DNA from 3 places in the Mesorhizobium sp. ISC15 genome. Region 1 is predicted to be linked to each of the others. Evidence: predicted binding sites of a transcription regulator. Region 1 holds the regulator's gene; each other region holds the start of a gene.

Region 1 (10,120 bases):
AGGACCGGCACCTGGTTCAAGGGGCTGATGTCGAGAAAGGCCTGATCGGGCGAGGTCGATTTCGGAACGTCGACCTGGTCGAAAGGCACACCCGCCAAAGCGAGCGCCGCCTCGACGACAAAGCCGCCAGTGTTGGCACGGGTATAGAGCTTGTACATGAAATCCTCCGCCAGCCGATGCAAGGCCGGCGACGATCTGACCGGAAGCGCCACTTTACTCAAGCGAGCGGCGGCCGCCACAGGTGTTTTTTCAGCGGTCCAGCGCTGCTATCTGGGTCCTCGGCGCACGGGTGGAGCCTGTCGCCCCTTAATGGACTAGCGCAAACCTTCGAGATTAGCTGACGCCGACCTACCTTCGTTATCCCAGGGCGGAGCAGGAGCGAAGCGACGTCGCGTAGACCCTGGGATCCATGCCGTAACTTCCGAGCGTCGCGACGTTGCAGAGCCTTTTGATGTCGGAGACAGCGCGCCCCTGCCGGATAAGGCGACGCGAGAAGGGCCTGTTGTCGAACGGCTTTCATTCTGCACCGCGGTATTCCTCGGCCGCGGTCACGGCATGGATCCCAGGGTCTGCGCTCCCGCTTCGCGTTCGCTCCGCCCTGGGATGACGAAGCGGACCTAAGCCCCCAGCCCCTCGAACAGGATCGTCGACAGATAGCGTTCGGCGAAGGATGGAATGACGACCACCAGGTTCTTTCCCTTGTTCTCCGGCCGCGAGCCGACGACGATCGCCGCCTGCAGGGCAGCGCCCGACGAGATGCCGACCGGGACGCCTTCGAGGCGGGCGACGAGTCGCGCATTGGCGACCGAATCCTCGTTGGAAACCTTGACGATCTCGTCATAGATCGTCATGTCGAGGATCTTCGGCGCGAAGCCGGCGCCGATGCCCTGGATCTTGTGCGGGCCGGGCTGGCCGCCCGACAGCACCGGCGAGGCTTCCGGCTCGACGGCGACGACATGCACGGAGGGCTTGCGCTGCTTCAGCACCTGACCGACGCCGGTGATGGTGCCGCCGGTGCCGATGCCGGCGACGAAGATGTCGACTTCGCCTTGGGTGTCATTCCAGATTTCCTCGGCCGTGGTGCGGCGGTGGATTTCCGGATTGGCCGGATTTTCGAACTGCTGCGGAATGATGGCGTCGGGCAGCGTCGCGGCCAGCTCGTCGGCCTTGGCGATGGCGCCCTTCATACCTTTCGGCCCTTCGGTCAGCACCAGTTCGGCACCGAGCAGCGCCAGCATTTTCCTGCGTTCGACCGACATGGTCTCCGGCATGGTCAGGATCAGCTTGTAGCCCTTGGCGGCGGCGGCGAAGGCGAGCGCGATGCCGGTGTTGCCCGAGGTCGGCTCAATCAGCGTGGTCCTGCCGGGCGCAATCCTGCCCGATGCCTCCAGCGCCTCGATCATCGAGACGCCGATGCGGTCCTTGACCGAGCCGATCGGGTTGAAGAATTCGAGCTTGGCCAGCAGATTGGCGACGACGCCCTTTTCATTGGCGAACTTGTCGAGCCGCACCAGCGGGGTGTCGCCGATCGTTTCGGTGATCGAATTGTAGATGCGGCCGCGGCCGGGCACATGCGCGGTGGTGGCAGGCTTGTTCATTGGTTTCGCTCCCCGAGTTCAGATGGGCCAGAGGTCAGATCGGCCAGAGTCAGGTTGGCCAGAGTCAGTCAGGCAAGTGTCAGGCGGGCATAAGATAGGGCCATCCGCCGCGCAAGATAGTCTGTCGGTTGAAAATATCCGAGTGGGACGCATGCTGAAAACAGCTTCGGCCTGGAAAAGCATTTCAGGCGGTGTCCTGTTTAGGAATGGCTCGACCGCGAGATGCCTATTGCCGGGCGGCGATCGCAGCCGCTGCTCCGACCATGAAACCGGCGGCGGTGCGGTTCAGCACCCGCAGCGCACGCGGCGACTTCAGGAGCCCGCGCGCCTTGGCCGCCAGCGCCAGATAGGGCACCAGCACCACCAGCAGCACGAAGAGCGTCAGCGCGACGAGGATGCCGTAATCGGCGAGCGTGATGGTCTTCAGATCGACGATGGTCGGCGTGATGGCGAGATAGAAGATCATCGTCTTCGGATTGCCGAGCGTGACGGCGAGGCCGGCAATAAAGCTCGACACCAGCCCGCCCCTGCCTTTCTTCGCCTCCACCGTTTCGGGCGTGATGCCGCTCGTCCAGAAGCGCCAGCCAAGGAAAGCGAGATAGGCGACGCCCAGCCATTTGATTACCAGGAAGGCCATGCCGAAGGTCTGAGCGACGAGGGAAAGGCCGAGCACCACGGCGGTGAGATAGGTGAGATCGCCGAGCATCAGCCCGAAAGACATGGCGAGCGCCGAGCGAAAGCCGGAACCAAGCGCACGCGCAATAAGCGCGGTGAGACCTGGGCCAGGAATGGCGGCGGCGATGCCGAGGGCCGCGCTGTAGGCGAGGAATCCGGTGAGGGTCATGATTTCGGCCTTAGCGCATGACCCCAAAAACGGAATCGACTTTTAAGACTGCGCGCCTTGTCTCACAAACGCGGGCAGGCGTGTACTCCCTAAGGTTAGGATTCGATTGCACCAGAGCCGCCGGCCGGGAACTCGCCGATCATGACGGACTTTTGTCGTACGTGACGCGCACACGGAGAGTTGAAACGGAATCGATCGGTTTTCAGAACTCAGTTTCCGGCTGCGTAGAAATCGTCGTCGAGGCGCTTTTCCAGCGCGACGAGATCGGCCGGCAGCGGCAGGCCCATGGCGCGCATTTCCCTCAGCTTTTCGCGTAGCTGCTCCTGCACTTCATGCTGATCCTCGGGCTGGTTGATCATCTGCTCGAGCAACAGGCTGATCTGGGCCTTGAACGATTCCAGCGCCATTTTTTTCTCCTTAGGTCCGGCCTAAGCGCGTCGCGTTTGAAGGGTTCCTGCGACGCGCTTTGCTTTCTTGTTTTTATGCATGTCATTATCCCAAAACCGCTTGCGCATCACAGGTCAAGCCCGAGGGCAGGCTTTTGGGCGACATGCATTATCGCAGCATGCGGGAAATAAGCTGCGCGGTATAGTCGACCATCGGCACGATGCGTGCGTAGTTCAGCCGGGTCGGGCCGATGACGCCGAGCGCGCCGATGACGCGGGCATCCTTGTCGCGATAGGGCGCCACGACCAGCGACGAGCCCGACAACGAAAACAGCTTGTTTTCCGAGCCGATGAAGATGCGCACGCCGGACCCTTCCTCGGCAAGATCGAGAAGCTGGATCAGCCCGTCCTGCGTCTCCAGATCCTCGAACAAGTGCCGCAACAACTCGATGTCGGCCTGGGCCGTGACGTTTTCCAGCAGATTGGCGCGGCCGCGCACGATGAGACGCGCCGGCAGGCCGCTGTCGGCGCCTGCCCAGACCGCCAGGCCCTTTTCGACCAAGTCCTGCGACAGCGTGTCGAGGGCGGCCCTGGTTTCTTCCTTGATGCGGGCGATCTCGATCCGCGCCTCGGCCAGCGTGCGGCCGCGGATGTGGGCGTTGAGGAAGTTCGAGGCTTCATGCAATTGCGAAACGGTGATGCCGGCGGGCAGATCGACGACGCGGTTTTCGACGTCGCCGTTCTGCGATACCAGCACGGCCAGCGCCTTGGTCGGCTCGAGCTGGATGAACTCGATGTGCTTCAGCGCCACCTCGTTCTTGGCGGCAAGCACGAGGCCGGCGCCGCGCGACATGCCTGACAGCATCTGGCTGGCTTCGGTGAGCATGTGCTCCAGCGTCGCGCCCGAGCCGGAGGCGCGCACCTGTGCCTCGATGATGCGGCGCTCCTCATCGGAGAGGTCGCCAAGCTCCATGAACGCATCGACGAAGAAGCGCAGGCCGGCCTGGGTCGGCAGCCGGCCGGCCGAGATATGCGGCGCGTAGATCAGTCCGAGATGCTCGAGATCGCTCATCACGTTGCGGATGGTTGCGGGCGACAGCGAAGACGGCAGGATCCGCGACAGGCTGCGTGAGCCGACCGGCTCGCCGTCCTTCAGGTAGGAATCGACGATGCGCCGAAAGATGTCGCGCGAGCGCATGTCAAGCGATTGAAACGCGGGCGATTGAAACCCGGGTGACTGAAGCACGGGCGACTGCGAACTGGGATCGACTGCCTTGGTCATTCGGGCCAAAAACCTCCGGCCCAAAGATATAGACTTCGGCCGCGCCCGCGCAACCGGCCATTTTCCTTTGCGCCCTGCGCCCCATGCGGCTACAAGCCGGCCACGATTCCGAAAAAGATAGGAAAAAAGCCTGAATGCGCCCTTCCAAACGCCAATTCGACGAAATGCGCGCCATCTCCTTCGAGCGTGGCGTCTCCAAGCACGCGGAAGGTTCGTGCCTGGTGAAATTCGGCGACACACATGTGCTGTGCACGGCCAGCCTCGAGGAAAAGGTGCCGGGCTGGATGCGCAATTCCGGCAAGGGCTGGGTGACGGCGGAATATGGCATGCTGCCGCGCTCGACCGGCGAACGCATGCGCCGCGAAGCTTCGTCCGGCAAGCAAGGCGGCCGCACGCTGGAAATCCAGAGGCTGATCGGCCGTTCGCTGCGCGCCGTGGTTGATCTGCAGGCGCTCGGCGAGCAGCAGATCACCGTCGACTGCGACGTGATCCAGGCCGATGGCGGCACGCGCACCGCTTCGATCACCGGCGGCTGGGTGGCGCTCTACGACTGCCTGCGCTGGATGGAAGCTCGACAGATGGCCAGCGTCGCCAAGGTGCTGAAAGACCATGTCGCGGCGATCTCCTGCGGCATCCATGACGGTCAGCCGGTCATCGACCTCGACTATCTCGAGGATTCCTCGGCCGGCACCGACGCCAACTTCGTCATGACCGGCAAGGGCGGCATCGTCGAGATCCAGGGCACGGCCGAGGGTGAGCCTTTCTCTGAAGAGCAGTTCACTGCGCTGATGGAACTGGCCAAGAAGGGCATTGCGCGACTGGTCAGCCTACAGCAGATGGCTGTAGGTTAATTTTCGGTTCTGTCATGATTCCCTCCGCCATCCTGGAATCAGCCCTCTACGTCACCGACCTCGATGCCGCGGAAAAATTCTATTCCGGCGTGCTTGGGCTCGATCTGCTGGGCAAGGTCGACGGCAGGCATCTTTTCTTCCGTTGCGGGGACGGCGTGCTGCTCATCTTCAACGCCGAGGCGACCAAGGTGCCGCCGGCGCCCGACGCCAGGCTGAAAGTGCCGCCGCACGGCACGGTCGGCGACGGCCATCTCTGCTTTGCCGCAAGCGCGGACGAGATCGTGCGCTGGAAAGCGCATCTCGAGCAGAAGAAAATCGCCATCGAAAGCGAGTTCGAATGGCCGCAGGGCGGCCGGTCGATCTATATTCGCGACCCCTCCGGCAATTCGATCGAATTCGCCGAGCCAAGAATCTGGGGCATCTGATGCATTCGCTTGATGGACATAAGATCGTCGTCGCCAGCCACAATGCCGGCAAGCTGCGGGAATTCGCCGATCTGATGGCGCCATTCGGCATAGAAGCGAAGTCGGCCAAGGAATACGGCCTGCCGGAGCCGGACGAGACCGGCACCACCTTCGAGGAGAACGCCTTAATCAAGGCTTTAGCCGCCGCCAAGGCGACAGGCCTGCCGGCATTGTCGGACGATTCCGGCCTATGTGTCGATGCGCTGGGCGGAGCGCCCGGCGTCTACACCGCCAACTGGGCCGAGGCGCCGGACGGGTCCCGCGACTTCGACATGGCGATGCAGCGAGCGGAAGTGGCGTTGCAGGAAATCGGCGCGGTCGCGCCGGCTCAGCGCAAGGGCCGCTTCGTCGCCGTCATCTGCCTCGCCTTTCCAGACGGCGCGGCCGAATATTTCCGCGGCGAGGTCGAGGGCACGCTGGTATGGCCGCCTCGCGGTGAACTCGGCTTCGGCTATGACCCGGTGTTCATGCCGGATGGTTTCGAAAAGACCTTCGGCGAGATGAGCGCGGAGGAAAAACATGGTTGGAAGCCCGGCCAGCCGACGGCATTGTCGCACCGCGCCCGCGCCTTCCAGAAGTTCGCGCAAGCCAGACTGGATTTGGCACGATCGGGCGTGAAATGACCATGCTGCTCGACCGCAGCCCCGGCTTCGGCGTCTACATCCACTGGCCGTTTTGCGCGGCCAAGTGCCCCTATTGCGACTTCAACAGCCATGTCCGCCACCAGCCGGTCGACCAGGAGCGTTTTGCGCGCGCCTTCGAGACCGAGCTTGCGACGATGCGCGACCGGACCGGACCGCGCGAGGTGACCAGCATTTTTCTCGGCGGCGGCACACCGTCGCTGATGAAGCCGCAAACCGTGGCGACGGTGCTGGACGCGGTGGCGAGGAACTGGACGGTGCCCGATGGCATCGAGGTGACGCTGGAAGCCAACCCCTCTTCGGTCGAGGCCGAGCGCTTTCGCGGCTACCGGGCGGCAGGCGTCAACCGGGTGTCGCTCGGCGTGCAGGCGCTGAACGACAAGGATCTGCGGTTCCTCGGCCGGCTACACAATGTCGATGAAGCACTGCATGCGATCGGCCTGGCGCGTGAAATCTTTCCGCGGCTGTCCTTCGACCTGATCTACGCACGGCCCGGCCAGACACCGGAAGCGTGGCAGATGGAGCTCGAGCAGGCGATCGGCCACGCCGCCGACCACCTATCGCTCTACCAGCTGACCATCGAGGAAGGCACGCCGTTCCACGCGCTGCATGCGGCCAGGAAATTCGCCATTCCCGACAACGACCACGCCGCCGATCTCTATGCGCTGACGCAGGAGATCACCGCTGCACGCGGCTTGCCGGCTTACGAGATTTCCAACCACGCCAGGCCTGGGGCGGAAAGCCGGCACAATCTCACCTATTGGCGTTATGGCGAATATGTCGGCGTCGGTCCCGGCGCGCATGGCCGCTTCGTCGAAAACGGCCGCCGCGTGGTGACGATAGCCGAAAGGATGCCGGAGACCTGGGCCAATCTGGTCGAGGCCAAGGGCCATGGCATCACCGGCGGCGAGACCCTGACGCGCTCGGAAGAGGCCGACGAATTCCTGCTGATGGGGCTGAGGCTGGCCGAGGGTATCGACCTCTCGCGCTACGAAGCGTTTTCCGGCCGCGGCCTGTCGACGGCGCGGCTGTCGATGCTGCAGGGCGAGGGGCTGGTGGCGCCGATCGGCAATGCCCGCCTGCGCGCCACGCCGGCTGGCATGATCGTGCTCGACGCCGTAGTGGCGGATCTGGCGCGGTAGAGCATGATCCCGAAAAGTGGGATCCGGTTTTCGGACCAGATCATGTTCAAACTGGAAGATGGGACCCGTTGAAGAACGTCCTCTTCGTCTGCAGCCAGAACCGCTTGCGCAGCCCGACCGCGGAACAGGTGTTTTGCGGCCGCAGGGATATCGAGGTCGCATCGGCCGGTACCAACCATGATGCCGACAACCCGTTGACGCACGACCTCGTCTCCTGGGCCGACATCATCTTCGTGATGGAAAAGGCGCACCGCGCCAAACTGCAGAAGAAATTCAAGGCCAGCCTGAAGAAGGCTCGTGTGATCTGCCTCGATATTCCGGACGATTATGAATTTATGGACCCGGTCTTAGTTCGCCTTCTGGAAGCGCGCGTCTCGAAATATCTGGGTTGATGATGTGGCTGAGCGTTTTCACCGGCGCTTTCGTGAGAAGTGTCTCGGCCAATCGCGAGGTTGCGGTAGTCAAGCGTCGTGCTTGTGGCGGCGCTTGGCGTGGTCTTTCTCGGCGTCCGTCTCACCGGAGCGAGCCGGCTCGGCGTCGCCCTTGTCACGGCGGGCGCGGTTTTGATCGCTTATGGGGTGTGAGGGCGCTCCATTGCGGGAGCTTTTCGTTTCAAGGCGGGTGATGAAAATGTCGAAGCGATTGGGCATCGTCTGGTCAGTGCTCCATCGTGCTACCGGTCGAAGGCTCGATTTCCAGGTTGGTTGCCTTTGAAGGACGACGCTTTCGCGGCTTTTTGGCCAGGCCCGCGCCGGCTTTGGCAGGCTGGCGCTTGTCCTTTCGCGCGGCAAAGCGTTTGCGCCCTGCATAGTAGGGTTCGAAAACGTCCTGTATCTTGAGGCTGTCCATCCTGCTCCTCCCGAGATCAGGGATAAATCCGTCGGGCATGGTTTCGTTCCGTACTATGGCAAAGGCATGGCGGCCACTTCACTTCGGCGCGGGTTTTGCAACCAGGCGAGAGCCGTGGCAAACAGGGCCGAATGCATTCAAGTGTCAGAGCCTGACGGGGAACACCGGTGACCGGCGAGTTGGCGAAACGCAGCTATGTAATCGGCCAGACCGAGATATCAGCCCGGCCGCTCGCGCCGGCGCTCTACCTGGTGGCGACGCCGATCGGCAACCTCGCCGACATCACATTACGCGCGCTTGAAACGCTGGCCGCCGCCGATATCGTCGCCTGCGAGGACACGCGTGTCAGCCGCGTGCTGCTCGACCGCTACGGCATCCGCCGCCGCACCACTGCCTATCACGAGCACAATGCCGGCGAGGCCGGACCGAAACTCATCGCAGCCTTGCTGGCCGGGCAGAGCGTGGCGCTGATCTCGGACGCCGGCACGCCGCTGATCTCCGATCCCGGCTACCGGCTGGTCGGCGAAGCCCTCGATCAAGGCATTCGCGTCGTGCCGATCCCCGGCCCGTCGGCGCCGCTGGCGGCGCTGACGGCGTCCGGCCTGCCCTCCGACGCGTTTCTGTTTGCCGGCTTCCTGCCGGTGAAGACCGGACAGCGGCTGACGCGGCTGGAAGCGCTCAAAACCGTGCCGGCGACGCTGATCTTCTTCGAATCGCCGCGCCGGCTGGCCGAGACGCTCAGTGCCATGGTCGAGGCGCTGGGCGGCGCCCGCAAAGCTGCGATCGGCCGCGAATTGACCAAGACTTTCGAGGAAATGCGGACCGGCACCTTGCAGTCGCTCGCCGAACACTATGAGGCAGCCGACACCCCAAAGGGCGAGATCGTCATCTGCGTCGGCCCGTCGGAAGCGACCGCCGACGAGCCTGAAGACATTGATCGGCTGCTACTTTCGCTTGCCGCCGAGATGCCGGCCTCCAAGGCGGCGGCGGAAGCCGCCAAGATGACCGGCGGCCAGAAGCAGGCGCTTTACCGGCGACTGCTCGAGCTCAAGGAGACCGGGAAGAACGGGGAGACCGGGAAGAACGGGGAGATCAAGAAAGACGGCGATGGCTGAACGCCCGGTCGCCAGCCGCCGGCAGGCCTATCGGCGCGGCCACCGCAGCGAGTGGCTGGCGGCGGCGGCATTGATGGTGAAAGGCTACCGGATCCTGGCGCGCCGCCATCGCACGCGGTTCGGCGAGATCGACCTGATCGCGCGGCGCGGCGACCTGGTGCTGATCGTCGAGGTGAAGGCGCGCCGCACGCTGATGGAAGCCATGGAGGCTATCGCTTACGAGTCGGAGCGCCGCATCGAAAGCGCTGCCGATCTCTGGCTGTCGCGCCAGTCCGACTATGGACGATTGTCGGTGCGCTTCGACATGGTCGCGGTGCTGCCGTGGCGCTGGCCGGTGCATGTCGAGAATGTTTTCTACGGGCGAAACTAGCTCAGGATTCATTGATCAGCGCCAGAATGTAACAGTAGCCGCAACACTTATCGCCGGGAAGAACGTGTGGGCGCTACCGTCGCGCGCGTAACTGCTATTCGCCCATTGCTTGGGAAAGTACCGGCCCCTGTCCTTAAGAGAGAACCGCACTAGTTTAGGCGAATGGGACGTGCGCTGCAATTTTTGCTGGGCCGTCTTTGAGTAGTATTGTCGGACGTGGGCTTGAAAAGCCGACACCTTCGGGAGGAACCGATGACCAAAGCAAGTATCCAGAATATGAGGTCGCGCCGCAAGTTCCTTGGCGAGGCGGCCGTGGCAGCTGCGGCGATCGTTGCCGCGCCGAGCGTCGTCAAGGCACAGGGGCCGGTCAGCATGCGCTGGCAGAGCACATGGCCTTCCAAGGATATCTTTCACGAATTCGCGCTCGATTTCGCCAAGAAGGTCAACGACATGACCGGCGGCGACCTGAAGATCGAGGTGCTGCCGGCGGGCGCCGTGGTGCCGGCCTTCGGCCTGCTTGACGCGGTGTCGCAAGGAACGCTCGACGGCGGCCACGGCGTGGTCGTCTATCACTATGG
Region 2 (10,120 bases), 2.1 Mb from region 1:
CGCCGTCGATGAACAAGGCCGTCACCAGCACGGCCAGAAGCGCTGCGGCGAAGGCGACCATCAGGCGCTGGGCGACGGCGAAGATGTCGCCGCGCTTCCAGGCCAGCAGCGGCCCGAACGGGACCACGACCAGAAGCGGCACCATCAGCGGGCCGAATGTCAGGTTGAAGAACGGCGCGCCGACCGAAATCTTGTCGGCTGAAACGGCCTCGACCGCCAGCGGATAAAGCGTGCCGATCAGCACGGTGGCGGTGGCCGTGGTCAGGAACAGATTGTTGAGGACCAGCGCCCCTTCGCGCGAGATTGGATGGAACAGGCCGCCGGCCGTCAGCCTCGACGCGCGAAAGGCGAACAGCGCCAGCGATCCGCCGATGAACAGTGTCAGGATGCAGAGGATGAACACGCCGCGCGTCGGATCGGTGGCGAAGGCGTGGACCGAAGTGAGCACCCCGGAGCGCACCAGGAAGGTGCCGAGCAGCGACAGCGAGAAGGTCAGGATCGCCAGCAGCAGCGTCCAGATCTTCAGGGCCGAGCGCTTCTCCATGACGATCGCCGAGTGGAGCAGCGCCGTGCCCGCCAGCCATGGCATAAAGGAGGCGTTCTCGACCGGATCCCAGAACCAGAAGCCACCCCAGCCAAGTTCGTAATAGGCCCAGTAGGAGCCCATGGCGATGCCGCCTGTCAGGAACATCCAAGCGACTAGCGTCCATGGCCGCACCCAGCGCGCCCAGGACGCGTCGATGCGGCCTTCGATGAGGGCGGCGACCGAGAAGGAAAAGCAGATCGAGAAGCCGACATAGCCGAGATAGAGCAGCGGCGGATGGATGGCGAGACCGAGATCCTGCAGGATCGGATTGAGATCGCGGCCCTCGATCGGCGCCGGATTGAGCCTGGCGAACGGGTTGGACGTCGCCAGGATGAACAGGAAGAAAGTGGCGCCGATCGCCCCTTGCACGGCCAGCACATTGGCTCGAAGCGTCGCAGGAAGATTGCTGCCGAAAGCAGCGACGAGTGCGCCGAAGAAGGTCAGTATCAGCACCCAGAGCAGCATCGAGCCTTCGTGATTGCCCCAGGTGCCGGTGATCTTGTAGATCAGCGGCTGCAGCGAATGCGAGTTGTCCCAGACATTGGCCACCGAAAAATCGGACGTTGCGTAGGCTATCGCCAGCGCCGCGAAGGACAGAGCGGTCAAGGCGAAGCCGGTCACCGCGACCGGACCGCCGACGGCCATCATCTTCTGGTTGTTCATGCGCGCGCCGAACAGCGGTACCAGCGTCTGCACCAAGGCCAGCGCAAACGCCAGGACCAGCGCGAAATGTCCGGTTTCAACCAAGGCTGTTACTCACTCTTGCTCTCCTGCCACACGCCCTTGGCCTTGAGACCGTCGGCCACCTCCTTGGGCATGTAGTTCTCGTCGTGCTTGGCCAACACGCTGTCGGCGACGAAGACGCCGTCCGGGCGAAACGTGCCTTCAGTGATGACGCCCTGCTCCTCGCGGAAAAGGTCGGGAAGAATGCCGGTGTAGGTGACTTTCACCTGCTTCTGATTGTCGGTCACCGAAAAGGCGACAGTGGCCCCCTGGCCGCGCTCGATCGTGCCTTTTTCGACGAGGCCGCCGAGCCTGATACGCTGCCCGGGCTGCAGGCTGGCGGTGGTCAGATCGGCGGGCATGTAGAAGTAGGAGGCCTTCTGGCCGAGCGCGTAGAAGGTCAGACCGGTGGCGGCACCGAGAAAGGCCAACCCTCCGGCGATCACCGACAGTCTTTTCTGCTTGCGCGTCATGTTTTACTCCGTCGCCGTCAGACCAAGCGAGACGGCAAAGGCGGTGAATTTCTTCGCTTCCTCACTATCGGAGCCAAAAACGGCGATACCGCGATTGAGCGCGTCGCGTGCCTGATCGGCCTTGCCCAGCACGACATAGGAACGAATAAGCTGCATCCATCCTTCCGCATCGCGCGGGTTTTGACGAAGTTTTTCATCAAGTCCCGCAACCATGGTGTTGATCATCGCTTCCCTGTCCTGCGGCGACATCGACGAGGCGGCATCGACATCCCCGGCGCCCGGGCCTTTTGCAGGCTCTCCCGAAGCGACGCTCCGCTTGGCGGATTCGGCCAGTGCCTGCTCGACGGCGCCGCGCCAGGCTGAGTCCTGCGGCAAGGCCGCTAGCATTTTCTGCCAGCCAGCTGTCGCCTCCTCAATGCGGCCTTCCTGCGCCATGCCCATCGCCAGATAAAAGCTCGCCTTCGGATTTGCCGGATCGAGCTTCAGCGCCGCCTCGAAAGCGACCTGAGCGTCGGACGAAACAATGCCGCCCGCTGCATTGGCGATCGCCTCGCCGAGGCCTGCCTGGCGGGCGGCGCTGTCACCGTCGAGGCGAATGGCGTTGCGATAGGCCGTCACCGCATCGGCGAAGCGCTGCATGCGCAGATAGATGGGCGCCAGAACGTCCCAACCCCTGCCATCGGACGGATTGGCGGCAAGGTGAGCCTCGGCGCGTGCCACCAGCTCGTCCACCGAACTGTCGGCGGGATTCTTGGCCAGCCGCTCGCTGAGCGGCTGCGACGGCAGATCGGGCGAGCCCAACTGGCTGTACAAGCCCCAACTGACCAGCGGAACCACTAGGACCGCGGCCGTCGCAACCAGCCTGGTCGCCATCGACGGCTGCCGCGCCGCTGCCTTGTCGGCCGGATCGGCCCCGGCCCCGGCATTGTCCAGGCGAAGGATGCGGCGAGCGATTTCGGCACGCGCCTCTTCGGCCTCCGCCGGCTGGATCAGGCCGCGCGCCACGTCTCGGTCAAGCTCCGACAGCTGGTCGCGATAAACTTCAAGGTCATGATCGCTGCTCGCCGAACCATCCTTCGGGCCGCCGGCCAGCGGCAGCAGAACCGCCAGGCTTGCACCCAGCGTGAGAATGGCAGCTATGACCCAGAACAGCATGCTTCTTCCAATAACGGCAGAGCCCTGCCCTGCCAACACAGGCATCCTGCGACGCTTTGACGGCAGGTGCGTCGCATGTCCTTGATTGATGCCAACCGGACCTATCCGGCCGGTCGTTACGTCAGCGGCGTCCAGCTGCCATCGGCGTTGCGGCAAGCGGTTCCGCGCGCGGTGGCGCCGGCGGCGCCGGTAAAGACCGTATGGGTGTATTGCCGGCAGTCCTGCGAGCCGACACGATAGGGCTGGGCGGCAACAACCTCGCCATAATGCGCCGACCGATCGCTCTTCCACGTCACCTTCTGGCCACTCGCCGTGTACTCGAGCGCCTTGTATTCCGCCTCCAGCGCCTTGCGCTTCTCGGAATCCTTCAAGCCGGCACCGATCGATCCGCTGACGAGGCCGCCGCCCATGGCGGAAATGATCGTCGTCGCGATCTTGCCGTCAGTTGGCGGCGTGGCGGCAGGCTGTGGCGCCACCGTGGGGGCCGGGCTGTTGCCCAGCGTCGTGCAGCCGGAAACGGCCAGCAGTGCGGAAACGAGCGCGACGCGAATCTTCATGCCAACAACCGGTTTTCTTGAGTTAGAGCTGGGAGCCGCGCCATCGGGGAAGTCGGTGTGGCCATTAGTGTTGATGTTTGTCCGAAATTTGGCCGCGGCCGACGCTCCGGGACCAATCGACATGCCGCCATATCACGCACCGGCGATCAAGCATCATTGAAGGCTCCGCAATCGAACCACTGCCTTCAACCCGCCCATGCCGGACCGTTCCAGAGCCAGAACGCCTCCATACTCATTGACGAGGTCGGCGACAATGGCAAGTCCAAGCCCGGTCCCCGGCTTGGTCTCGTCGAGCCGCCGTCCGCGCCTCAGCGCCTCGCGCGCCTTGTCTTCGGGAATGCCCGGGCCGTCATCCTCGATACTGATCTCGAACAGATTGACGGCACCCTCCTTGCCGGCGCCACTCGTCTTGTCGGAGATTGGTGCCACCGACACGGCGACCGTGCTCTTTGCCCATTTCATGGCGTTGTCGAGCAAATTGCCAAGCAATTCTTCCAGATCCTCGCGTTCGCCGGCAAAGACGATATCGACTGCCGGCAGCGAAAGCGAGAGAGCTGTCTGCGGGTTGAGTTTTTGCAGCACGCGCACCATGCGCTGGACCAGCGGCGCCACCGGCGTACGGTAGACGACGCTGTCGCGTTGCGCCGCGACGCGGGCGCGCTGCAGATAGTGGTCAACCTGCTTCTGCATCGAGGCGGCCTGCTCGGCTATGAGCTTGCCCTTGGCGCCGCCAAGCGCCCGCCCCTCGTTGATCAGCACCGCCAGCGGCGTCTTCAGCGAATGGGCGAGGTTGCCGACCTGCGTGCGCGAGCGCTCGACGATACGCTTGTTGTTTTCGATCAGCGCGTTGGTCTCGTTGGCAAGCGGCTCGATCTCGGCCGGGAAGCGGCCGTCTAGCCTTTGCGCGGTTCCTTCCCGCACCATGGCGAGAGCGTTCCTGACCCGGCGCAATGGCTGCAGGCCCAGCAGGATGGCGATGGCGTTGATGGCGATCATGCCGACGCCGAACAGGGAAAGATAGGTCAGAAGGCGACGCTGGAAGGCGCCTATCTCCTGCTCGAGCTCGGTCTGGTTGCCCATGACACGGAAGCGCGCCGCGCGATTTTTCGCGTCGAGAACGAATTCGCTCTCGAACACTTCCAGCTCCTCGCCATTGATGCCTTCGGTGGCATAGCTGCGCTGGAAGCTGGCATTGAAGGGAACCTCGGCGACGCTTGGCGACGGGATCGTCTTGGTCATCGAGGAGGAGTGCAGATCGCCGCGCACGCCTTCCGACGCAGGCTCCACCGACCAGTACCAGCCGGAATTCGGCTCCGAGAACCGAAGATCGCCAAGGTCGGGAGCGCCGGTCAGCGAACCGCCTTCGGACACGCCGACCGAGCCGATCAGATTGAACAGATGCGCCGACAGCAAGCTGTCGAAACCGCGCTCGCTCGCCTGGCGATAGAGCGTCGTGATCAGCGTGAAGATGACGACCAGGGTGAGTATCGCCCAGACCGTGGAAAAGGCGATCACCCGGAACGCCAGCGAACGCGGCCAGAACCGCAGCGAAAGCGGCGTTCTTGCAGTCTGTTTGAGCGGTTCCGCCTTACGCCTCCGGCTCACGCATTCGATAGCCCATGCCGCGAACGGTTTCTATCATGTCGATGCCCATCTTCTTGCGAAGCCGCCCGACAAAGACCTCGATTGTGTTGGAATCGCGGTCGAAATCCTGATCGTAAAGATGCTCGACCAGCTCGGTGCGGGACACGACCTCGCCCATATGGTGCATCAAATAGGCAAGCAGGCGGAATTCGTGCGACGTCAGCTTCAGCGGCACGCCGTCGACATCGGCCTTGGAGGCCTTGGTGTCGAGCCGCAACGGCCCGCAGGTCAACTCGGACGACGCATGGCCGGCCGCGCGCCGGATGAGCGCGCGAACCCTGGCCAGCACCTCTTCGATGTGGAACGGCTTGGTGACGTAATCGTCGGCGCCGGCGTCGATGCCGGATACCTTGTCGCTCCAGCGATCACGCGCCGTCAGAATCAGGACCGGCATCTTGCGGCCGCCGCGTCGCCAGCGCTCAACCACACTGATGCCGTCCATCTGCGGCAAGCCGATGTCGAGCACCACGGCGTCATAGGGCTCGGTATCGCCAAGGAAATGCCCTTCCTCACCGTCGAAGGCCCGGTCGACGACATAGCCGGCATCGACCAACGCGTCTGATATCTGCCGGTTGAGATCCTTGTCATCTTCGACGACCAGTACGCGCATGCTGGGATCAACACCTGTTGAAGAATTGGTCAGATATAGGCCGATTCCGGCACGCTGGGAAACGGCGGGTCAATTCTGCGGAACGACGATCTCTGTGCGGCGCGGGCGCTGTCCATCCTTGCCTGGAACCAGCACGACGATGACGCAGACCGGCTGGCCACCGCGCGTCGACTGTGATGCCTTGGCCAGCGTGCCGCCATTCTGCTCGGCGACCTGCTGACCGATCGCGTAGCAGTCGGAGGCAGCCAGGACGACCGGCCGGTTCTGCTCGGGCACGACGACCGGCAGCGCCGTCGCCTGCGATGCGAACAGAGCGGCCGCTGATAGCGCCAATGTCGCGGTTCGGAAGTGGGAACGAAGCGTTTTCATGGTCAGCGTTCTAACGCATCGGTGCTGAACGTGAAATGAACAGTGAACGCCTGCAACACATGCCTATCCCACCCCTGAAACGCGAGACAACCGACCTTATGATTTCGCCGCCCCAACCCGGCAAAATTCATCGAAGCGCCAGTCTAGACTGTGTTGCAGCCATATTGAAAGCGCGTCAGGCGTTTTCTTCCGTCACGGCGCGAAAACGCAGCAGCCCGTGATAGGCCGAAAGGTCCTCGTCGTAACGGCCCTCGGTGAATTCGAGCCTGAGATTGAGTCGGTGATGCTCGTCGAGCGCGAGCGCCGCATCCTGGAGCCGGGCGCTGACCATGTCCATCACATCGAGCATTTCTTTCCTGGCCTCGGACTTCGACCAGAAATGCAGCGTGAAAAGCTGCTCGGCGTCGTTCTCCATGCCCGTTGTCCAGTCGTAGACGCTGGTCCGGCCAAAGGTGACATAGGGAAACGGGACATTTTCCGGGGCATGGTCGAACAGTTTAGCGCCGCCCAATGCCGCTGACAGGAAACCATCACCGTTCAGCGTTTCGAACAAGGCCTTCTGCAGCGCGGCCGCCGGCGCGGTCATCGTCTTCTCCCTCGCCCGTCACGACTGAACAGGCCTTCACCGTCAGCGATTCCTGCTTGCAGCGTAGCCGCGTTGACGTTCTGGCGCCAGATCACGGGACGGTCGGGATTTATCGAAAATCGGCTGCGGTCAGCACGTACATGCTCTTGCCGGTACGGGCATAAGCATTCCTTGCGACGTCATGTATGGGACCGACAGCCGCATCGAAGGCGGCGAGATATGTGGCTTCGGCTGTCGCCGTCCCCGACGGTGCCGTCGAGATGGCATCTGCATCGACAAAGAAAGAAATCTGGGACATGCCGTCATAGCCGACGAAGCGGATCCGTCGGCTCGCTTCGTCGTAGCTGCGGCTTTGGTTTGGAAATGTCAGGCTCATGACTTGACGCCGTTAAGCGGCCCCCGCCTTCTTGACTGCCGCCCGCTTTTTCTTGGGGGCGACGGGATTGAGGGCCTCCGCGGCGCGGTCGGCCTCTTCCTTGGCCAGCCGCAGCGCCCGCAGCCTTGCCGTCTTGATGATCCTGGCCTTGGCTTCCGAAACATATTCGGCCGTTGCCTGGTTTCGCTCCGCGGTTTTCTTCTGCTTTTCCATGAAGCGCGCCTCAGCTTTTTCCATTATATTCTGACTGAATTCCGCCATCGATAAAATCTCCTTCTTGACTGAGATTATGAAAGTGAGTTTCTCATCTAAAATAGGTACTCGGATAGAAAAAATCAATTCCAGGATTATTTTATGCTCATCGAATTCATGGGAATGAAACTGCTAAATAATACTGTCAATAGTTTCCGATAAAGGACTAATATTTTTTGGCACTCCTATCTATCGAGTGCCAAAACGCCTATACAAGGGCGTGGCCGCCTAAGCCGGCCCCAGAAAGAAGTTCCCATGAAATTCCGGCCACTCCACGATCGCGTCGTTATTCGGCGCGCCGAAAGCGATACCAAATCCAAGGGCGGCATCATCATCCCCGACAATGCCAAGGAAAAGCCGCAGGAAGGCGAAGTGATCGCCGTCGGGCCAGGCGCGCGGGACGAAAGCGGCGCGCTGATCGCACTCGATGTCAAGGCCGGCGACCTCATCCTGTTCGGCAAATGGTCGGGAACCGAAGTCAAGATAGACGGTGAGGACCTTCTGATCATGAAGGAGGCCGACATCATGGGCATCATCGACAAGAGCGAGATGGGCATCACCGACAAGATCGTGGCTGCCAAGAAAGCCGCCTGATTGGAGCGCCGCGCGTCCTCTTGGACGCGCAGAAGATGCTCCAAGTTTTTGATTCAGGCGGGTGCTGCCAGCGCCTTGCCACAACCAATTGAACGGGACGAAAAAACATGTCTGCCAAGGAAATCAAATTCTCCACCGATGCGCGTGACCGGATGCTGCGCGGTGTCGAAATCCTCAACAACGCCGTCAAGGTGACGCTCGGCCCCAAGGGCCGTAACGTCATCATCGACAAGGCCTATGGCGCGCCGCGCATTACCAAGGACGGGGTGACGGTGGCCAAGGAAATCGAGCTTGCCGACAAGTTCGAGAACATGGGCGCCCAGATGGTGCGCGAAGTGGCCTCGAAGACCAACGATCTCGCCGGCGACGGCACCACCACCGCCACGGTGCTTGCCGCTTCCATCCTGCGCGAGGGCGCCAAATTCGTTGCCGCGGGCATGAACCCGATGGACCTCAAACGCGGCATCGACCTTGCGGTCACCGCCGTCGTCAAGGAAATCCAGGCACGCGCCAAGAAGGTCAAATCTTCCGGTGAAATCGCGCAGGTCGGCACCATTGCCGCCAATGGCGATGCCACCGTCGGCGCCATGATCGCCAAGGCGATGGACAAGGTCGGCAATGACGGCGTCATCACTGTCGAGGAAGCCAAGACCGCAGAGACCGAACTCGACGTCGTCGAGGGCATGCAGTTCGACCGTGGTTATCTCAGCCCCTATTTCGTCACCAATGCCGAGAAGATGCGCGTCGAGCTGGAGGACCCTTATGTCCTCATCCACGAAAAGAAGCTTGGCAATCTGCAGGCGATGCTGCCGATCCTCGAAGCCGTGGTGCAAAGCGGCAAACCGCTGGTGATCATCTCCGAGGACGTCGAAGGCGAAGCGCTGGCGACGCTGGTCGTCAACAAATTGCGCGGTGGCCTCAAGGTCGCGGCAGTCAAGGCGCCGGGCTTCGGTGATCGCCGCAAGGCGATGCTGGAAGACATCGCCGTGCTCACTGCCGGCCAGATGATCTCGGAAGACCTTGGCATCAAGCTCGAGAACATCACCATCGACATGCTCGGCCGCGCAAAGCGCGTGCTGATCGAGAAGGACACGACGACGATCATCGACGGTGCAGGCGAGAAGGCCACGATTCAGGCGCGTGTCCAGCAGATCAAGGGGCAGATCGAGGAAACCACTTCCGACTACGATAAGGAGAAGCTGCAGGAGCGGCTAGCCAAGCTCGCCGGCGGCGTCGCGGTCATTCGCGTCGGTGGTGCGACCGAGTCCGAGGTCAAGGAAAAGAAGGACCGTATCGACGACGCGCTGAACGCCACGCGCGCGGCGGTGGAAGAAGGGATCGTTCCCGGCGGCGGTGTCGCTCTGCTGCGCGCCAAGGCCGTGCTGAACGGGCTGACCGGAGCCAATGCCGATGTGACGGCGGGCATTTCGATCGTGTCGAGAGCGCTCGAAGCGCCGATCCGCCAGATCGCCGAGAACTCCGGCGTCGAAGGTTCGATCGTTGTCGGCAGGCTCACGGACAGCAAGGATCACAATCAGGGCTTCGATGCCCAGAACGAGATCTATGTCGACATGATCAAGGTCGGCATCGTCGACCCGGCAAAGGTGGTGCGGACCGCGCTCCAGGATGCCGGTTCGATCGCGGCATTGCTGATCACCGCGGAAGCGATGATCACCGACATCCCGGCAAAGGATGCAAGCCCGGCTGGCGGCGGTTACTGACCAACTGCCGGAAATAGGCCCTGCAAGGCCTGGCCCTGAAAGGCCGGGCGACCGATCCCGACATCAACCAGGAGGAACTGTTCCGTGGCCATACAAAGCAGCAAGCCATCTCTCGCGCGTCGATGGGAAGATTACCAGCCGGCCAAATCCACGCTTTTGTGGGCATGCGCGGCAACCTTCGTCGCCACGCTGATCGTCGGTTTCAACTGGGGCGGCTGGGTGACCGGTGGCACCTCGCGCGCGGCGGCGACAACCGCCGGCGACGTGGCGCGCGGCGAGCTGGCCTCGGCGGTCTGCGTCGATCGCTTCAACGCAGCGCCCGATGCGGCCGCCAAGCTTGTAGAGTTCAAGGCCCTGACCGACAGCTACAAGAAGCGGCAGTTCGTTGAGACAGGCGGCTGGGCGACCATGCCCGGAAAAACCTCTCCCGACAGGCTGGGGGCCGCAAGCTGCGCGGTTGCGCTCGCCACCTAA
Region 3 (10,120 bases), 4.1 Mb from region 1:
GTCGGCAAGGGTGGCGACGCTGATCGGGCTTCTCGAGCCGCCGGACGACGACTTATAACCGGCCGTTGCGTCGGGCAGGGGATAGGGGTTTGGGCAGGGAGGTCTTGAAGCGCGCAGGCAGACGAACCATCTCGTTCACCGGCGCCGATCGGGCCGCCTTCCTGCTTACTCGAGGATGCTACTTGCTCTAAAAACAGAAAGAAGGAGAAAGTGATGAAGGACGTCCCGTTTTCCGAGCCGATCACACTCAAGCTCCAATCCGTCGGAGAGCGCAAGGTCGCCAGCAGTTGGGAAGCCATCGAATGCATGCAGCAGTGGCCGGACCGGGCGCGGGGCCGGAGCTGGCGCGCAGCCTATCGCGCCTGCCGCGACGCGCTCGACGGTTGGCGCACCGCCCGCGAGGCTCGCACGGCCTTCGTCAAGGCGGCTCGCACGGCCGGACTGCTTGTCACGGGACGTAAATCCACCTGAACGTCAACTACCTGAACGTCAACTACCTGAACGTCAACTACCTGAAGTCAACTACCTGAACGTCAGGGCTCCGACGATCTTCTGCCCGGCCGGTTTATGTAGCTCGGGAACGTCATTTCAGGTCTCTCCTTCGCTTGCATTCGGCGCAACATTCCTTCCAGCGCAGGAGGACGTCCGGGCGGCTGCGCCGGGTCACAGTCCTTTTGGGGGTTGCTCCAAGGAAGAAGGCCCAGGGCTTTCACCATGGGCCTAGATCGTTGTCGCGGGTTCTGTTGATGCCGAGGATCGAGATCGCTCGATCCCACGCCATGGGTGGTTCACTCATTGATGGCTCGACGGATGGTCGCGATAGGTGCGTTCTCTTCACCCTCGCAGTTGCTGATCTCCGGCCGTTCCACGGCCACTTCAGAGCCTTTCTTCGGCTCCATGTGCCAAGTATCCTGCGATCGCACTCATGCGCGCCCCTCTGTTGCGCGTATACTACTATCCGTTGCGCTTATGCCACAGTGCCGGCCGTCAGGTTGTGTTAACGACAGCACACATCAATGAGGGGGAAGCCACCAATGAAGAAGCTGTTTCTCGGTCTATCGCTATCGTTCCTCGCGTCGACCGCTTTCGCTGCCGACGCGGTCGTCGAGGAGGTCCGTGTCGCCGAGTCGGCCTACAGCTGGTCAGGGCTCTATGTCGGCGGCCAGGTCGGCTATGTCTTCGAAGGCCGCGCCGACTATATCTATATCAACCCCGCCTACAACTACCGCCATGACCTCGACGGGTTCATCGGCGGGGTCTACGTCGGCTACAATTATCAATTCACCAACGGTATCGTGTTGGGCGCCGAAGCCGACATCGCCTGGGGCGATGTCGGAGGTTCGGATGTAGCGCCGGGCGACGACATTTTCTCGAGCACGACCGAGATCGACTGGACCGGCTCGGTTCGGATGCGCCTGGGTTATGCCATTGACCGCTTCCTGCCCTATGTGACGGGCGGCGTCGCCTTTGGTCGCTTCGGTTTCGAGGAATTCGCCGCGGGCGCTCCCTACGGCTCCGCCGACGACAACCTTGTCGGGTGGACCTTGGGCGCGGGCGGCGAATATGCGCTGACCGACAACTGGCTCCTGCGTGGCGAGTACCGCTACACGGAATTCGACAAGAAGGATTTTGTTTCCCAACCGGTAGACGAGGACCTTTCCGTCGATATCCACACACACGATTTCCGCATCGGAGCGGCCTACAAGTTCTGATCTCCCTAGCGGCTCATGATCTTGGTGTCCGAGTAGTTGGCCAAGGGACGGCTCAGGTTGACCTTGTCGCCGGCCGCTCTACAGGCCCGTAGGCGTCGGTCGCGACGTGGGACGATGTGCGACGCCACCGGCAGCGTCGACGCGCTGTGTTGCAAAAGCGGCGACTTTCATGAAGGCGCCGCCTCTTGCTGTGTCATTGCAGGGTGATGACGCCGCCCACCGCTCGCCACTCGGAGGGCTGGATCAGGGTGGTGGGCGACGCGCACGGAATGCAGCGGGCCTTCGATCTCACGTTCCCAATAGTCGAGGAAATGCTTCAGCGTCGGGAAATCCGGGGTGATGTCGTATTCCTGCCAAATTAAGAGCTGCAGCAGGTCCTGATAGTCGGGAAGACGATAATGGATCTCTGCCGTTATCGGGCCAAAACCCTGCATCTGGAGCCAGAAATCGTTACCGTCCTCCGCATGGAAAAACGCCTCCGCTTACTCATCGGTTCCGGCCGCCGGCAGGCGTGCCGGGACCGACAAGGATGTCGGAAAGGCTGCGCCGCGATTTCAAGCCGCATCCGTCAGTTCAAATTCTGGAATAGCGCCACAATTACAGTGTGTTGGCACTCGACCATGGCGAGTGCGAAAATTTTTTCGGCGTCCTCTTGAAAGCCTGAATCGGCAGACTAATTCGATATGCGCGATGCCTGAGCAAGGGTCGCGCACCGTCGCATCGGCCGTTGTACCGGCCGGCTGCGAAGGGAGGTCCAAGAAAATCTGTTTGTCCTATGAGGAGAACGACATGGCGTTCCGTCCATTGCATGACCGTATCCTGGTCCGCCGCATCGAGGTCGACGAGAAGACCGCGGGCGGCATCATCATTCCCGACACCGCCAAGGAAAAGCCGCAGGAAGGCGAAGTGATTGCCGCCGGTCCCGGGGCGCGTGACGATAGCGGCCAGTTGCAGCCGCTGGACGTCAAGGTCGGCGATCGCATCCTGTTCGGCAAGTGGTCCGGCACCGAGATCAAGCTCAATGGCGAAGACCTGCTCATCATGAAGGAGAGCGACGTGTTGGGGGTGATCGAATTGACCGGCGAAGTGAAGAAGGCCGCCTGAGCGGGGCCGCAACAAGCAATCAGTCAACGAAAAGCTGCCTATTTGAAGGAGTTATCCAATGGCTGCCAAGGATGTGAAATTCCATACCGAAGCCCGCGAGAAGATGTTGCGCGGCGTCGATATTCTCGCCAATGCGGTGAAGGTGACGCTCGGTCCCAAGGGCCGCAACGTTGTCTTCGACAAGTCGTTCGGCGCCCCGCGCATCACCAAGGACGGCGTGACGGTGGCGAAAGAGATCGAGCTTGAGGACAAGTTCGAGAACATGGGCGCGCAGATGGTGCGCGAGGTCGCCTCGAAGACCAGCGACACCGCCGGCGATGGCACCACGACCGCGACGATTCTTGCTCAGGCCATTGTCAGGGAAGGGGCCAAGGCGGTCGCTGCCGGCATGAACCCGATGGACCTGAAGCGCGGCATCGACAAGGCGGTCGACGCCGTCGTCGCCGACCTGAAATCCAATGCCCGCAAGGTGACCAGGAACGACGAAATCGCCCAGGTCGGCGCCATCTCTGCCAATGGCGATGCCGAGATCGGCCGTTTCCTCGCAGAGGCGATGGAAAGGGTCGGCAATGAGGGCGTCATCACTGTCGAGGAGGCCAAGACCGCTGAGACCGAGTTGGAAGTGGTCGAAGGCATGCAGTTCGACCGTGGCTACCTCTCGCCCTATTTCATCACCAACCAGGACAAGATGCGGGTCGAACTTGAAGAACCCTATGTGCTGATCCACGAGAAGAAGCTCTCCAACCTGCAGGCCATGCTTCCCGTGCTCGAGGCCGCCGTGCAATCCGGCAAGCCGCTGCTGATCATCGCCGAGGACGTCGAGGGCGAGGCGCTGGCGACGCTGGTCGTCAACAAGTTGCGCGGCGGCCTGAAGGTTGCAGCCGTCAAGGCGCCGGGCTTCGGTGACCGCCGCAAGGCCATGCTGGAAGACATCGCCATCCTGACCGGCGGCACGGCGATCTCGGAAGACCTCGGCATCAAGCTTGAGAACGTCACGCTGGAGATGCTTGGCCGCGCCAAGAAGGTGCTGATCGAGAAGGAGAACACCACCATCGTCGACGGTGCCGGCCGCAAGGATGAAATCCAGGCGCGCATCAGCCAGATCAAGGCGCAGATCGAGGAAACCACCTCCGACTACGACCGCGAGAAGCTGCAGGAGCGGCTGGCCAAGCTCGCCGGCGGTGTCGCCGTCATCCGCGTCGGCGGCTCGACAGAGATCGAGGTCAGGGAGCGCAAGGATCGCGTCGACGATGCCATGCACGCCACACGCGCGGCGGTCGAGGAAGGCATCCTGCCCGGCGGCGGCGTGGCGCTGCTCAGGGCGGCGAAGGCGCTCGACAACGTCGCCGTCGACAATCCCGACCAGAAGACCGGTGTCGACATCGTGCGTCGCGCCATCGAAGCGCCGGTGCGCCAGATCGCCGAGAACGCCGGTGCGGAAGGTTCGATCATCGTCGGCAAGCTGCGCGAGACGACCGACTTCGGCTATGGCTGGAACGCGCAGACCAACGAGTTCGGCGACCTCTACGCACAGGGCGTCATCGATCCGGCCAAGGTCGTGCGCACTGCGCTGCAGGGCGCCGCCTCTGTCGCCGGCCTACTCGTCACCACCGAGGCGATGGTGGCCGAGAAGCCGAAGAAGGAAGGGGCCACGCCGGCGATGCCTGCCGGTGCCGGCATGGATTACTGACGCCAGGCCTCTGAGGACAAACGACCGTGCCCGCCGATGCGAAGGCGCGCACGGTCGTGCCCGGACCATATGCAGGTGTTGCCATGGACATGATGAACAGTTTTGGAAAGATCGCCGCGCCGACCCTTCCCAGGACCGATTTCAACTATGAAACGGAGTGCAAGACGGCGCTGGCGCCGCTTGTCGACGGATTGCTTGACGCAGTCGAGTCGGCCGGTTGGGATCGCCGCAAGGCGGCCTATACGCTGATGTTCCTGTCGGCTCAGCGATTGGGAGCCGGCAAAGGGGGCAGAGGAGATGATTGCGGCGCGGATGCGTGAGTGCCTGCGCCTGCTGAGATGGTCGGAAACCGATTTCGCCGAAGAGGCGGGCTATGCGGTCTCCAGAGCAAGGAACTGGCTCTGCGGGCGCGAGCATCCGCCTCTCGGCGTGGTGGCCTGGCTGGAGGCGCTGGTCAAGGCGCATCGGTCGCTACCACGGCCGAGCACGCCGGCCGTGCCGGCTCGCCGGCTCGCCGGCGCCACGTCTTCTATCCTGATGTCAGCTGCGTCCGAAATTCGCGCGGAACCCGGCCAGATTCTTGAACCCGGAATGGAGACAGTTGAACTCCGAAAGGAGAGTGTCATGGATCGTTCTTCTTTTGAAAAGCCGGTCACCATCCTTACCGGCCTAGGCACGCCGTCGAAGATAGAAAGCGGCGCTGAAGCCTATGCGCTGCTTGCCGACTGGCCGGCGGCGAGCCGGACGGCCGCGCATGACATCGCCGCCAAGGCTTGCCGGGCCGCGATGGACGGCGAGATCGACGCCGAGACGGCGCGGGCGACATTCGTGGCGTTTGCCCGCCGCAACAATCTCCTCGCGCCGCAGACGAGCCCACCGGTCGCGGGTGGGACGATTGCCGATTGGGCGACGCGTTCGCCGCGTGTGAACGCACCCGCTTGACGGACGAAAAATCGCGAGCGCGGGGAAACCTGTGCTAAGCCCGTGGCAGCAGCCTGCGCATGATGAATGACGCATGGCCTTCCACGCCGTGCGACGCAGACCTGCGCTCGACCACTTCGAACCCGTGCTTGCGGTAGAATGCGATCGCCCGGTCATTCCCTTCGATCACTTCGAGGGCGATGCTGGGGATGCCCGAATGGGCGGCAAGGACGGCATGCAGCATATCGGCGGCCAGCCCCGTGCCGAACTCGCTCTTGTCGATGTGGAGCCGGTCGAGCATGACGTCGCCGGTTTCGTCCATTTCGGCCATCGCGTAGCCGGCAATCGAGCCGTCCGGCCGTTCCGCGACGAACGACATCTTGTTGTCGTCGGCCAGTTCCGCCGCGATCTTTTGCGGCGCGTGACGGCCGTCCGAGATGCGTGCCGTGGTCTCGGCGCCGATGATCGGCGAATAGGTGCGGCGCCAGGACTCGCCAAGGAGCTGCGATACCGACGGCACGTCCTGTTCGGTCATGGTTCTGATCTGGGTCATCGCTACCTCCCCGGCAGTTTATTGCATCGCAGCCTTCGCTCCTCGGATCACCGCCTCACTCGCGATTTCAGCCAGCGGTCGAAGGCTACCGCGAGGATGAGGATAAGGCCGATGACGATGCTTTGGGTGTAGGACGAGACGTTGTTGAACTGCAGCCCGTTCTGCAGCACGCCGATCAGCGCCGCGCCCACCACCGTGCCGCCGACCGAGCCGATGCCGCCGAACAGCGAGGTGCCGCCGATGACGACCGCTGAGATCACTGTCAGCTCGTAGCCGATGCCGGCGACGGCTTCCGAGGAATTGAGCCTCGCCGACAGCACGAAGGCGGCAAGGCCGGCGAAGAAGCCGACGATGACATAGACCGAGATCAGGATGCGGTCGACGCGCAGGCCGGACAGCCTTGCTGCCTCGGCATTGCCGCCGACGGCGTAGACGGCGCGGCCGTAGCGCGTGTAGCGCAGCACAATGTGGCACAGGATCGCGGCAATCGCGAAAATGATCGCCGGCACCGGAACCGGTCCGATCAGGCCGGTGCCGAACCAGCGCATCGAGGCATCGAAGCCGGAGATCGGGCCGCCGTTGGAGATCGTCAGCGTCAGGCCGCGAAACACGGTGAGACCGCCGAGCGTGACGACGAAGGGCGGCACCTTCAGCCTGGTGATGGCAAAGCCCTGGACGCCGCCGGCCAGGGCGCCGACGACGACGGCGGCCAGAAGGGCGGCGAACCAGCCATAGCCTTGCGTGCCAGAGGTGGCCAGCGACAGCGTGTTGGCGGTGCCGCCCTTGGCCACCACCGCCGCGACCATGCCGCAGAAGGCCAGCAGCGAGCCGACCGAAAGGTCGATGCCGGCGGTGAGGATGACGAAGGTCATGCCGAGCGCGATCAGCCCGGTGATCGAGATCTGCCGCATGATGTTGAAGATGTTGATGGGGTCGATGAAGCTCGGCTTCAGCACGGTGAAGACGACGATCAGCAGCGCCAGGAACATCAGCGGGCCGAAGCTCATCAGCAGGCGCGCGACATTGATGCTGCCGCGCTGGCTCTGTTCGGTCGTGCTGGTCATTGCGTCGCTTCCTGCTTTTGATCGAGCGCCATCAGTTCCATCAGTTTTTCCTCTGTCGCCTCGATGCCGGGCATCTCGCCGGTGATGCGTCCGCGCCGCATGGTGACGATCCTATCCGACACCGCAAGCACTTCCGGCAATTCGGACGAGATCATCATGATGGCGATGCCGCGCGCCGCGAGCTGCACCAGGATCTGATGCACCTCGGCCTTGGCGCCGACGTCGACGCCGCGCGTTGGTTCGTCCACGATCAGCACCTTGGGATCGCGCGCCAGCCAGCGGGCGAGGATGACCTTCTGCTGATTGCCGCCGGATAGCCCCTCGATGGGCTGCTCGGGCGAGGCCATGCGGATCGACAGCGTCTTGCGGTAGCTTGCCAGCGCTTCGCGCTCGTGCCGTTCGGTCATGAAGCCGGCGGCGTTGGAGTAGCGGCCGAGTGCCGCGATGGAAAAGTTGGTCAGGATGCCGAGCGCGGCGAAGATCGCCTGATGCTTGCGGTCTTCCGGCACCAGGCCGATGCCGAGCGCGATGGCGTCGGCGGGAGATGCGGGCGCGATCGGCTTGCCGTCGAGCGTGATGGTGCCGGCGGCAATGCGGTCGGCGCCGAAGATGGCGCGGGCAAGCTCGGTGCGGCCGGAGCCGACGAGGCCGGCGACACCGAGGATCTCGCCCGCCTTGAGATCGAGGTCGACGCCTTCGAGCACGATCGCGTGCGGCGCCTGCGGATCGCGCACGGTGCGCAGGCCGCGCACCGAGAGCCTGACGTCGCCGGCGACGTCGCGCAGTGTCGGCCTGGCATAAAGCTCGGATGCGGCGCGGCCGACCATCTTCTCGATGATTTTCGGCAGCTTGATTGGCCCGCCCTCGCGATCGAGATGGCCGGCCAACCTGCCGTCGCGCAGCACTGTCATGCGATCGCAGATGGCAGAGGCCTCTTCCAGCCGGTGGGTGACGAACATGATGGCGACGCCGTCCTTGCGCAGCCGGCCCATGATCGACATCAGTTTCTGCACTTCGGTTTCGGTCAGCGCCGAGGTCGGCTCGTCCATGATGATGAGGCGGCTCTTCAGCGACAGCGCCCGGGCGATCTCGACCAGCTGCTGCTCGGCCACCGACAGTGCCGACACCGGCGTCGCCGGGTCGAGATCCAGACCGACGCGGGCTATGATGCCGCGGGAGGCTTCCTCCATCTTCCGCCAGCTCACCAGGCCGAGCGGCCCGAGCGGCGCGCGCCCGATGAAGATGTTCTCCGCCACCGTCAGCGTCGGGATCAGGCTCAGTTCCTGGTAGATGGTGACGATGCCGAGGCGCTTGGCGTCCTGCGGATTGTGCGGAGCGAATTCGACGCCGTCGAAGACGATGCGGCCGCTGGTGGGCGGCATCACGCCGGACAGGATCTTGAGCAGCGTCGACTTGCCGGCGCCGTTCTCGCCGAGCAGGCCGAGGATTTCGCCGGGCCGAACTTCGAGCGAGACATCGCTGAGCGCGGTCACGCCGGCAAAGCGCTTGGTCACGCCCTCGACGGCGAGGAGGGCCGGGGATAGCGACGGCGCTGCGGCTTCTGCTGGAGACAAGCGATCCTCCTTGAATTCCGATTCCCACGCAGGCTGGCGGGACAGCGCCCCCCTCTGTCCTGCCGGACATCTCCCCCACGAGGGGGGAGATTGGATGTCGCCTTGGCTTTCGCCAATCTCCTGCGTTGCAAAAAAGGCGCTATCGGCGAAGCTGCCGATCTCCCCCCAAGTGGGGGAGATGCCCGGCAGGGCAGAGGGGGGCGCGACAGAACGCTACTTTTGCTGCTGTGCGCCCCTTTTGTGCTCCTACTTCGTCTCGCCAAGCCTTTCAGCCTTATCGAGATTGTCCTTGCCGATGACGATCGGCGTCAGCAGCACGAGCTTTTCCTTGGGCTCGGTCTTGTCCTTGGCATAGGCGACAGCGATCTGCACCGCGGTGCGCGACTGCTCGCCGGGGAACTGTTCGACGGTGCCGGCCAGCTTGCCGTCGCGCACAGCGACCAGCGCTTCGGGGAGCGCGTCGAAGCCGTAGATCTTGACGTCGGTGAAGTTGCGCGCCGCACAGGCTTCCACCGCGCCAAGCGCCATGTCGTCGTTGGCGCAGATGATCGCGTCGGGCTTGCCGTTGGCGGCAAGGCCGGCTTCGGTGACGGAGAGCGCCTCGGCGCGGGCGAAGTTGGCGGTCTGCTCGAAGATGATCTGGTATTTGTCCTTCAGCGGATCGAGAACGTTGTGCACGCCCTTGTTGCGGTCGATCGCGGGCCCAGCACCTGGCTGGCCCTGCAGATGGAAGATTTTGGCGCCGTTCGGGAACGCCGCCACCATGGCCTGCGCCTCGGCCTCGCCGCCCTTGACATTGTCGGCGCCGACATGGGCGAGGATGCCTTCGACGCCGTCGACGCGGCGGTCGATGGTGACGACGGGAATGCCGGCCTGCACCGCCTGCTCGATGGCCGGGGCCAGCGCGTTGACGTCGAGCGGCGAGATGACGATGGCGTCGACTTTCTGCACAAGCGCCGCCTCGATATCGGCAGTCTGCTTGGGTGCCGAATTCTGGCCATCGCTCTCGGTCAGATTGACGCCTTGCGCCTGCGCCTCCGCCTTGATCTGGTTCAGCATGTGAACGAAGAACGGAAAGCCGAGGCTCGGCACCGAACCCAGGATGGTCAGCTTGTCCTGGGCGAATGCCGGTTGCGGAGCGGCCAGCGCCAATGTGCCCATCGCCACGGACGACAGCAGGAATTCACGTCTGTTCATCAATTTAGTCTCCTCCACATGAGCGCACGACCCCGAAAACCGGAATGGGTCTCCGGCAGGTTCATGCGTCGATCTAGAAATGGAGTGTCTTTGAGCGCCCAAGGGGACGCAACGGCGCTCCAGCCGGTCCACCGCGACGTTCTCCTCCGCTCGGTGCCTGCGGGCGGATGCTAGCCAAGGCCGGAGGTTTGCGCAAGAACGGGCGGATTCGACTCGGAGCCGCGTCATGTGCCCAGCGCCGCCGGTGCTGCTCATGATGTTGTCGGCATTTGCGCGTCATCCCATCCAGCCAACTCGAGACCGGA

Evidence for each region. Region 1 encodes HrcA, which represses chaperone genes, less so after heat shock. Its sites were predicted from a motif close to GTTAGCACTCNCNNNNNGNGAGTGCTAAC; they were not measured.
Region 2: a site for HrcA is predicted at 7,507-7,535, ahead of RPG13_RS15815 (co-chaperone GroES). Genes of this name have one in related genera too.
Region 3: a site for HrcA is predicted at 2,319-2,347, ahead of RPG13_RS25960 (co-chaperone GroES). Genes of this name have one in related genera too.

The regions. Positions count from the first base shown of each region.
Region 1 covers NZ_JAVSPX010000001.1:1,237,404-1,247,523, reverse strand. The annotation lists gene RPG13_RS06230 (glutathione S-transferase family protein) at 1-158, opposite strand, end outside; gene cysK (cysteine synthase A) at 618-1,598, opposite strand; gene RPG13_RS06220 (LysE family translocator) at 1,825-2,442, opposite strand; gene RPG13_RS06215 (hypothetical protein) at 2,652-2,849, opposite strand; gene hrcA (heat-inducible transcriptional repressor HrcA) at 2,998-4,110, opposite strand; gene rph (ribonuclease PH) at 4,245-4,961, shown strand; gene RPG13_RS06200 (VOC family protein) at 4,976-5,386, shown strand; gene rdgB (RdgB/HAM1 family non-canonical purine NTP pyrophosphatase) at 5,386-6,048, shown strand; gene hemW (radical SAM family heme chaperone HemW) at 6,045-7,208, shown strand; gene RPG13_RS06185 (low molecular weight protein tyrosine phosphatase family protein) at 7,277-7,600, shown strand; partial or broken gene RPG13_RS06180 (EamA family transporter) at 7,673-7,792, shown strand; gene RPG13_RS06175 (hypothetical protein) at 7,866-8,057, opposite strand; gene rsmI (16S rRNA (cytidine(1402)-2'-O)-methyltransferase) at 8,225-9,172, shown strand; gene RPG13_RS06165 (YraN family protein) at 9,165-9,542, shown strand; gene RPG13_RS06160 (TRAP transporter substrate-binding protein) at 9,795-10,120, shown strand, end outside.
Region 2 covers NZ_JAVSPX010000001.1:3,311,278-3,321,397, reverse strand. The annotation lists gene RPG13_RS15865 (heme lyase CcmF/NrfE family subunit) at 1-1,333, opposite strand, end outside; gene ccmE (cytochrome c maturation protein CcmE) at 1,339-1,782, opposite strand; gene ccmI (c-type cytochrome biogenesis protein CcmI) at 1,786-2,937, opposite strand; gene RPG13_RS15850 (hypothetical protein) at 3,054-3,494, opposite strand; gene RPG13_RS15845 (ATP-binding protein) at 3,648-5,099, opposite strand; gene RPG13_RS15840 (response regulator transcription factor) at 5,083-5,748, opposite strand; gene RPG13_RS15835 (hypothetical protein) at 5,818-6,117, opposite strand; gene RPG13_RS15830 (DUF3168 domain-containing protein) at 6,293-6,703, opposite strand; gene RPG13_RS15825 (DUF1488 domain-containing protein) at 6,813-7,079, opposite strand; gene RPG13_RS15820 (hypothetical protein) at 7,092-7,340, opposite strand; gene RPG13_RS15815 (co-chaperone GroES) at 7,587-7,925, shown strand; gene groL (chaperonin GroEL) at 8,033-9,646, shown strand; gene RPG13_RS15805 (hypothetical protein) at 9,731-10,120, shown strand.
Region 3 covers NZ_JAVSPX010000001.1:5,379,255-5,389,374, reverse strand. The annotation lists gene RPG13_RS25980 (hypothetical protein) at 1-58, shown strand, start outside; gene RPG13_RS25975 (DUF982 domain-containing protein) at 214-471, shown strand; gene RPG13_RS25970 (outer membrane protein) at 1,035-1,712, shown strand; partial or broken gene RPG13_RS25965 (usg protein) at 1,906-2,146, opposite strand; gene RPG13_RS25960 (co-chaperone GroES) at 2,502-2,816, shown strand; gene groL (chaperonin GroEL) at 2,875-4,506, shown strand; gene RPG13_RS25950 (hypothetical protein) at 4,533-4,826, shown strand; gene RPG13_RS34995 (DUF982 domain-containing protein) at 4,819-5,448, shown strand; gene RPG13_RS25940 (GNAT family N-acetyltransferase) at 5,483-5,980, opposite strand; gene RPG13_RS25935 (ABC transporter permease) at 6,028-7,044, opposite strand; gene RPG13_RS25930 (sugar ABC transporter ATP-binding protein) at 7,041-8,618, opposite strand; gene RPG13_RS25925 (substrate-binding domain-containing protein) at 8,865-9,815, opposite strand; gene RPG13_RS25920 (winged helix-turn-helix domain-containing tetratricopeptide repeat protein) at 10,067-10,120, opposite strand, start outside.